Regions from separate parts of the Terribacillus sp. JSM ZJ617 genome, predicted to be linked through region 1. Evidence: predicted binding sites of a transcription regulator. Region 1 holds the regulator's gene; the other holds the start of a gene.
The links. The regulator LexA, encoded in region 1, represses DNA repair genes until DNA is damaged. The targets are predictions, from matches to a motif close to CGAACATATGTTCG.
Positions count from the first base shown of each region.

Region 1 (4,435 bases):
GTCATCGACTTGAACTGGTTTTTGAATGAAGAACGTACATTTCCCAGATATTCCTGTCTTAGTTCCTTTTGCTCTTTCTGTTCGCTAAGGCTGAGTCCTTCTGCCTTTGCTTTATTTGCTAACGCATTGAGGCGTGCTAATTTGTCTTTACTTAACATGTGTATATGCTCCTTTAAGCATTAAAGTTGATACACACTATGTTACCCGCTAGCGTCTTCCGATTCAAGCGAAAGATATTCCTGGTACCTTCTATGTACGGTCGCCTTTGATACATGAAAGCCCATACCTCGCAGAACAGAGCTGATTTCCTGGAAAGTAAGCTTGTTATTTCGCAGCCTGATCACTTCTTGAATCGGAAAATCAATCCGCTCTCTGCCCGGTGCAGCCTGCTGATTGCTCAGATTCTTGCTTGGATTATATCCTGCCTCGATTGCCCTTCTCATACCCCGCTTGATCTTCATATTATGGATCTTCCGCTGATACTCCTCGACTATACCAACGATTTGGAGCACCATACCATCCGATTCCGAAAGCTGGAATTCGCCATGCTGGCTAAGTGTATAAACCTTGACCTCCAGCTTTTGAAGATGATGGAACAAAGCAATCTTTGTATTGCCTCGCCCCAACCTTGTCTCATCCTGAATGAGGAGACAGTCTGCTTCACGCGCTGTGAACAAATCCAGCATGCGAAAAATCCCCGGCCGTTCGATGTCATAACCGCTCTGCTTTTCTTCGATGATATCGATGACCTCTATGTCGGAGGACGCAGCAAGACTGATGAGCTCCTCGCGCTGGCGCTCAATCGAGCTTGCCTGCTCGTCCTTTTCTGTACTTACTCTGCAATAGATGACTGCTTTCATTGATGTACCCTCTCAGTTCGACTAATTAGACGCTCATTATAAGTGTAAAGTATAAGAAGAAAAGCGTGAAGCCGAAAAGCACATAATAGAATAGATCTGATTTCGCTAGTTTTTTGAACATGGTAGACCCCTCCGTGTTTTAAGAACGTGCGTTCTCTTTGTTAATTCCATTATATACGAACATAGGTTCTAGTCAAGGCTTTTTTTCGAACGGATGTTTGTATATTGCAATCTATCATGGTATACTCTATGTAATAAAAATATATGCACGGGGTGTTCGATACATGATAAAACTATCGAAAAGACAGGAAGCGATTCTAGCATACATAAAGGAGCAGGTACTCGATAAAGGGTACCCGCCATCCGTCAGGGAAATCGGCGAAGCAGTCGGCTTGGCATCAAGCTCTACCGTTCACGGCCACCTTTCCCGTTTAGAGAAGAAAGGTCTTATCCGCCGTGACCCGACAAAGCCGCGTGCCATCGAGGTATTATCATTGGATAGTGATGATCAGACAGATATTCCCCGCGGTGAGGCAAACTATGCTCCCGTTATCGGAAAGGTAACAGCTGGTATTCCAATTACTGCAGTGGAGAATATAGAAGAATATGTACCTGTTCCTAGCCATTTAGTAGGTCCGGATGATAATATATTCGTTCTGGTCATTGTTGGGGAAAGTATGATTGAAGCTGGTATTCTTGACGGAGACATGGTAATCGTCAAACAGCAGCAAACGGCTCAGAACGGAGAAATTGTTGTGGCGATGACCGAGGACAATGAAGCTACTGTGAAACGTTTCTTCAAAGAAGAAAATCAGATACGACTGCAACCGGAAAACAGTACGATGGATCCTATCATTTTGGATAATGTCAGCATTTTAGGGAAAGTAATAGGCTTATATCGCTCCATCCAATAAAATCGGCTTCGGCCGGTTTTTTTTTCATAGAATTTACACAGTTTCTGCCTGCTTTCGACATACTTTTTGGGTATATTAGATTATTCTATTACCAAAAGTTAGAAAGCGGGTGGTATCGTGAAGCTGTTTTACAAGCTTGTCTGCAAGTTGCGAGGCCGTCATAAGATTGATAGTGTCACTGATTCGTGTAAATGTGGATATACCAGAAGCTACCGCAGAGAACAACATAGTATGGATGATTATTATCTTAAAGAACGCTAAACACACATTGTATGAATAAGGAGCTTGCCTATACGGCAAGCTCCTCTTTTGTGCTTTTCATTATTGCCAGTTTCAATGCTTCGAGAAGGATACCTGGTGTCACTTTTTCGTATGTCTCCCCAAGTAGCTGCTTGGCACCATCCAGAATTCGCCGGTTACCCATCAAAGCTAACAGCTCATGTCCTTTTACTAAGATATCGTCAATAAAAACATCTCTATAGTCCTTAGAGTTTGTTACAACACCTAAAATGAACCCTTCCTGCAGCAGCACTTCTGCGTGATGTACGACATCGTATGGTATGCATGTTCCTACAGCGCATCGGTATTCTCTTGCTTTCGTTCCTTGGAGTTGGTCTGCTTCTAACTGTTCCAATATTTCATGAAATAACGTAACACGTAGTTTTGGCATTTGATCTCCTCCTTGTTATGGTTCTATTATTCCACATATCGTTTTTCAATCTCCTGAAAAGTTTGTACATTATTTCACAAATAAGTGACAACTTAGAGAACTGCTTGAACCATACTAACTTGCATTAATATAGCAATTATGTGGTATAGACCTTATGAGCCAATTATTGGAGGTGGAATAATGTCAAACTATCACACTAACCCAGACGGGAATGGCAGTTGGCAAGTTAAGAAAGAAGGGGCAAAGCGTGCTTCAGGCCGTTTTGTCAAGCAGAAAGAAGCAATGGATTATGGGAAAGAACTAGCTAAGCGGACTGAAGGCGAACACTTCATTCACGGACGAGACGGAAGAATTCGGGAACGTGATTCTTATGGAAATGATCCATTCCCGCCAAGGGGCTGAATTTAGTCATGGATAGAACGCAAAGGGCATTTAAAATCTTAAAATAAATAACAAAACCTGAAATAGTTTCAGGTTTTGTTATACATCTTCTGCTTTCTATTAGTATGCAGTCCATCCTGCGTCTGCTGCTATGACCTGCCCATTGACGAAGCTTGACTCATCAGAACCTAAGAAAAGAGCAAGTTGAGCGATTTCAGCTGGTTTCCCTACACGCGGCATTGTTTCATTACCAGTCATTTGACGCCCGGCTCCAAATTCCGAGATACTCGTCATAGATGCACTTATGTTTGTCTCGACCCCACCCGGGGCTATACCATTACACCGGATACCAGAGTGTGCGTACATATATGCCGTATTTTTCGTCAATCCAGTTACTGCATGCTTGGAAGCTGTATATGCTGCTCCTGCACGCGCTCCTCGCAAACCGCCTGCTGATATATTATTGACGATTACACCATGACCTTGTTCCAAGAAGATATTTGTAGCAATACGCATTGCCCTCATGACACCAGTGGTGTTCACAGCAAAGACGCGATCCCACTTCTCATCCGTAATCTCTCCTACCGGTTCCATCCCGTCCATAATACCCGCATTGTTAACCAAAATATCTAATTTACCAAATGCTTCTTTCGTTTCTGCAAATAACCGCTCCAAATCCGCTGACTCTGCGACGTTTGTACGGTTAGCAATTGCCGCGCCGCCCTTCTCCTTTATAGCCTCTGCAACTGCTTGCGCCCCTTCAAAGTTAAAGTCAGATACAACTACTTGTGCCCCTTCTTTTGCGTAAAGTTCTGCTATTGCTTTCCCCATTCCTGAAGCCGCACCTGTTACGATTGCTACTTTATCTTTTAATCTCATAATACAAGTCCCCCTTAGTTATTGTACATTTGTTCGATAAAATAATATTATATATTTGTAACTGTGTTCAATCAGCAGAATTAATCAGATTGTACAATATGGTACAAATTTTAAAAAAGTGTTCAATAAAAGGGGATTCTTCTTTGAATAAAAATGATTTGCGTGTTTTAAAAACAAAACAGAATATACACTTGTCATTAACGAACCTACTAAAAAAGAAGCCTTTAACTCAGATAAAAATAACTGAACTCTGTAAACAAGCCAATATTAATCGCGGGACATTTTATTTTCATTATCAAGAAATTGGAGATGTATTCAAGGAACTTTTTGAAGAGATTATGATAGATCTACGAAAATCCTATAATGAACCATATCGCTATAAAGAATATATTGATAGAGAAAAACTGGACCCAAAAACTGTCCGTATCTTCCATCACGTCAAAAAATATGAAGAGTTTTATAAAATAATCTTATCAAAAGAAGTATCTACCGAGTATTATTACATGCTGTTCGATGAAATACGCTCAATCCTTTTCGAGGATAAACATACAGCTTACCTCGAGGAAAAAGATTATTTATTCTCTTATATGTCAAATTCAATCATAGGTTTAATTATCGAGTGGTACCGCCGTGATTTTCAAGAATCAGCTGATAAAATGAATATACATTTAGTTAATATTCTTAAATTATATTGATATGATTGCAAAAGACGAATCTATATTACATACAAA
Region 1 is NZ_JBISEQ010000002.1:290,488-294,922, reverse strand. Features, by position in the region: gene ACH6C1_RS07735 (DUF896 domain-containing protein) at 1-158, opposite strand, end outside; gene ACH6C1_RS07730 (YneB family resolvase-like protein) at 201-860, opposite strand; gene lexA (transcriptional repressor LexA) at 1,145-1,774, shown strand; gene ACH6C1_RS07720 (hypothetical protein) at 2,064-2,444, opposite strand; gene ACH6C1_RS07715 (DUF2188 domain-containing protein) at 2,625-2,846, shown strand; gene ACH6C1_RS07710 (SDR family oxidoreductase) at 2,946-3,704, opposite strand; gene ACH6C1_RS07705 (TetR/AcrR family transcriptional regulator) at 3,848-4,399, shown strand.

Region 2 (4,435 bases), on a different contig from region 1:
ATCTTCCCGGTTAAGCTGCGCATAATTCCGGCCATCCAGCTGTACCCAATCTGTAATCTGCTTCAATGCTTCATGGAAAAGCTGTCCGATATCCGGCGCATCCAGCTTGTAAGTCCGTCTGTTTTCCAACCCAAGACTGTACTTAGCAAAATGCTGATAAGAACAGCGGTAGTAGGTTTCCAAGCGTGACACACTTGCTTTCACCTTTTTCGGGAAAAGCTGCTCCTTTGTCTCTTCCGCCAAATCCTCTGTTTCATTCCGATAGAAGAGGCTTTGCAGTATCCTCCCTGTCAGCTCATCCTCGCTCTCATGGCTGATGAACCAGTTCAGTACACTATCCCAGACAGGATGAACTGGATAACCCCGCATTTTACGGGCCAGCTGAGTCGTAAGAGCAGAACGACTCTGATCGATAGTAGCAACAAAACGAGCCGTATCCAGACTGTCCTCCGGATCCTGAAGCATGCGCTCGTCACAGCACCAGTCGAATAAATCTTTCATGCGCTGCACGAGTGAAGAAGCCATCTTCGCCTTTCCTTCTTGATCACTGATTGGATAGCTTACCCAAAGCTGTTCACTTGCTGCCGTGAATGCAAGGTACATATAAAAGCTCTCATCCAGCAGCTGGCGCTTGCTTCCGGCCGCAAGCTGTAAGCCGTATACGGCCAGTACTTCCCGGTCCTCCTCGCTGATAAGTCCATCGGGCTTCGGTTTCATTGGCCATACGCCTTCGTTGACACCAAGCAGGAAAGCACATTTCAGTCCGCTTACCTTACTATGGTCGATCGTTCCGACAATCACTTGATCTAAGCTTGGCGGGATATGAGCGAATTCAAGCGATTCAAAACCCGTCTCCATTGTGTGACGGAAAACTTGAAAGGAAACGCGTTCGTCCCCAACAATCTCCACTGCTTCATCCAACAGCTGAAGTACACTATCCCACACTTGGTCCTGCTCTCTTGCTCTTTCCAGCTCACCACGATCGTCGAAAATAACTTGCATTCCCTCAAGGCGCTGCGGTACTTGCAGCTGTTCCAGCCAATTGTAAACAGCAATCGAGCGCTCACGGAATGTCTTACCTTCCCGCAGCTTTCGATCAAATTTCTTCATCGCATCCGCAACTTGACGGCGATAATGATTGATCCGTTTCTGGGTTTCCAATTCCTTATCAGTTTGCCGTGTTGTATCAAATCCGCGGAACCGCTGGAAAATCCAGTCTTCTTTCTGCAGCCAGCGATCCCTGGAACGAATACCATACTCAAGACAATAGTTCTCTAATTCATCAATTGCTTCTTCTGTCAGTGGATAAACTTCATCAGTCGATGGGATGAAACCTGTCTTCAATACGCGGAAAACAGCTTCATATCGCCAATTACCATCAACGACTTCCATCCCTGATCGAATCAGTTCCAGCAGCGGGTGATGAATCATCGGCTTTTTCTGGTCAATGAAAACAGGAATATGATAATCCGCAAATACTGTTTCGATCAGCTCATGATATACATCCGCCTGTCTGAGAAGCAAAGCAATATCCTGATAACGGTAACCTTTCTCCCGTACAAGCTTAACAATCTCCTGCGCGGCACCTTCGACCTCCGCTCTTGGGTGGACTGCCTGCGCCAAGGTGATTGGTACTTCCTGCTTCAACATTGGAGCTGGACGTGTCTCCAAGTGCTTCTCTAAATGAAGGAAAGCTGGGTTATGCCCAAAGCGCCCATCGGCAGGATTGAGCTGCTCGATTGAAGTGATCGGCACATTCCTTTCTTGCGCCGTCTGTTTAATCTGAAGGAATGTATCATGTGTGCGCGCAAACAAATCCAGCTCGTCAACATCCTGACGGTTTGCACCGTCCAATGTAAGTGTCACTGTTACTTGATCGGCTTCTGTCATCAGTGCACCGATTACCTCCAGCTCCTGCGGCGTGAACTGGTGAAACCCGTCCAGGTAAATCTCCGATCCTTTAACAGAATGCGACAATGGTATTTTAGACGCAAGCATTTGCAGCTGATCCTCGCTGTCAATATACTTATCCCGTAAAAGCGCGGTCAAGCGATCGTAAATATAGCTGATATCCTCCAGCTTATCCCGAAGTGTAACTTCAGGGGAATGCTGCTGTTGAAACTGCTCCATTTCCCGGATTTGAGCATGAAGAAGCTCTGGCGTAACACGATAGCGCTTCAGCTCTGTGATCATGCTTTCCAGCTGCCCCATAAAGCCGTTCTTCTCGATCGCTTTCTGAAAGACATTCCAGTCAGATTTACGTTCCTCGGTAATCTTCCGGAGCATCATCTGAACACCTGTTGAGGTAATGAACTGCTTGGTCGCACCGCCTGTCTCCTGCAGGATATACCAAGCCAGCCGCGACAGACTGTATACCTGTGCACGGATACTTCCTTCTACACCGGTTTGCCTGATCAGCGCTTGCTCCTGCTGAAAGGTCATCTGGTCCGGAACCAGATAAAATATATTCGAACCCATTGGATCACTTTTTAATTTAGCTGCAATCTCATCGAGACATGCACGGCTTTTTCCCGCTCCAGACCGGCCGATGATAAAACGTACACCCATTTTAAGCTCCACTCCTGTCTTCCAAACTAGTAATCTTATTCTATCATGTTACACGGGTTTAGGGAAAACAGATGCGCACGTTTGTTCGCTTGTATATACTGGAAAAGCCCCTTATCAAAGATAAGGAGCTAAACTCCAAGTCCAGATGCGGACATTGGCCAGAATTGGGCATCCACCTTCCCGACAACTTGTTCAATCGGGATGAAGCCAAAAGAGCGGCTATCAAGGCTGTCCCTTCGATTATCACCCATTACGAACAGCATTCCTTCGGGCACTGTCGTTCTCCCGGTAACGTCTTTCAACGTGAAATCATACGTCAGCTGACCATCGACATCATCCTTATACGTTTCCAGATAATGCTCCGGTCTGTATTCACCGTTTACAAACAGTCTGTCATTTCTAACTTCCACTGCATCCCCTGGCATTCCAATGACACGTTTCACATAATCCTCATCCTCTGTTGCGTGAAAAACGATGACATCAAAACGCTGGATACTATCTGCGTCGTTCATGAACTTGTTCACCATCAGGAAGTTACCGTCCTGCAAGGTCGGCTCCATTGACTCCCCTTCCACTCGATAATCCGCAAAGATTAATTCTCTGGAACAGAAGATCAAAAGCACGATGCCGGCAAACAAGAAGAAAAACTTCCAACGTTTTTTCTTTTTCATGCGCCTTCCCCCGGTGTAAGTGTTTTGCAACACTTTACCCCGGCTTGAATAGCTTTAATCCTTATGTGACTGCTCCTGCTTTCCGTTCTTCTTCTTCAATCTTCCTTCTACGTATTTACCTACCGTCCAGAATAGGATGATTGCAACAGCTACAACCACCGTCTTAATCGGATTTTCTGCAAAGGAAGTCAAACTTTCACCGACGTATGCAATAGAGAAGATCATCAGCGCTTTCCCGAGAAATACCGCCAAAGCGAATTGCTGCACACTGATTCTCGATAATCCTGCGACCACATTGATGATAGCCGAGGGCGAAAATGGAAAGCATAAAAGAATGAATAATGGACCAAAACCATGACGATCCAGCCATTCAGTTATTCGCTTTACTTGTTTGTTATGCCGCAGCCAATTGATTATACGTGTATGTCGGTACCGCCGTATCAGCCAGAACACAGTGATTGCTCCAAGCGACGTACCAATCCACGAATATAGGAAGCCCCATAGCAGGCCGTACGCCACAGTGTTCGTCAGTACGAAGACAACAAGCGGCAGAAACGGCAGGAAAGCTTCCAAGTAAGGAAGCAAAATGCCGGGTATAGGACCCAGATTCTCATATCGATCAAGCAGGGACTTCACATAATCGTCCCATGTTCCATTGCGGAACATTTCCATCAAATCGTTCCATCCAAAGCCTAAGACCATCTAACCATTCTCCTATTCCCAGCAAAAACATCTTTTTACTATTCTAAACGAAAAGCCCAAGCATGCAAAGTCTGACAGGATTATCCCTTCTTTTCCTGCATTTGGTTAGTATTTTTTTGAAAATTACCTGTAATATCCTGTTTTCACTTTGCATACAATAGGGTATACTAGAACATACGTTCGTACTAGGAGGAAAGGCATATGCGTTGTCTTAGTGAGTCGGAATATAAGCTGGGGTCCCGCTTTCTATTTCTATCAATGGCCATTGTTGTCCTGCAGCAGGATATCCGGATTGTAGAAGAAGGAAAGCATAAGATAAAGGCGCATCTGTTACATACATTACAATCGATGGAGAAGCGTGCATTGGAGGAACGACAACAGCTGCGCATTCAGCTTCGTCAGCATAATTTGCAGGTTGTTACAGCAGAGAAAAACGACGCCTTCACCACTTTCCTGTTCATCACGAAGGAGTGTGAGGAAAAGCGGAATTATTT
Region 2 is NZ_JBISEQ010000003.1:175,103-179,537, reverse strand. Features, by position in the region: gene addB (helicase-exonuclease AddAB subunit AddB) at 1-2,568, opposite strand, end outside; gene lepB (signal peptidase I) at 2,697-3,239, opposite strand; gene ACH6C1_RS12375 (TVP38/TMEM64 family protein) at 3,294-3,941, opposite strand; gene ACH6C1_RS12370 (YhjD family protein) at 4,143-4,435, shown strand, end outside.
Region 2: the regulator LexA is predicted to act here: its motif matches at 2,643-2,656, upstream of addB (helicase-exonuclease AddAB subunit AddB).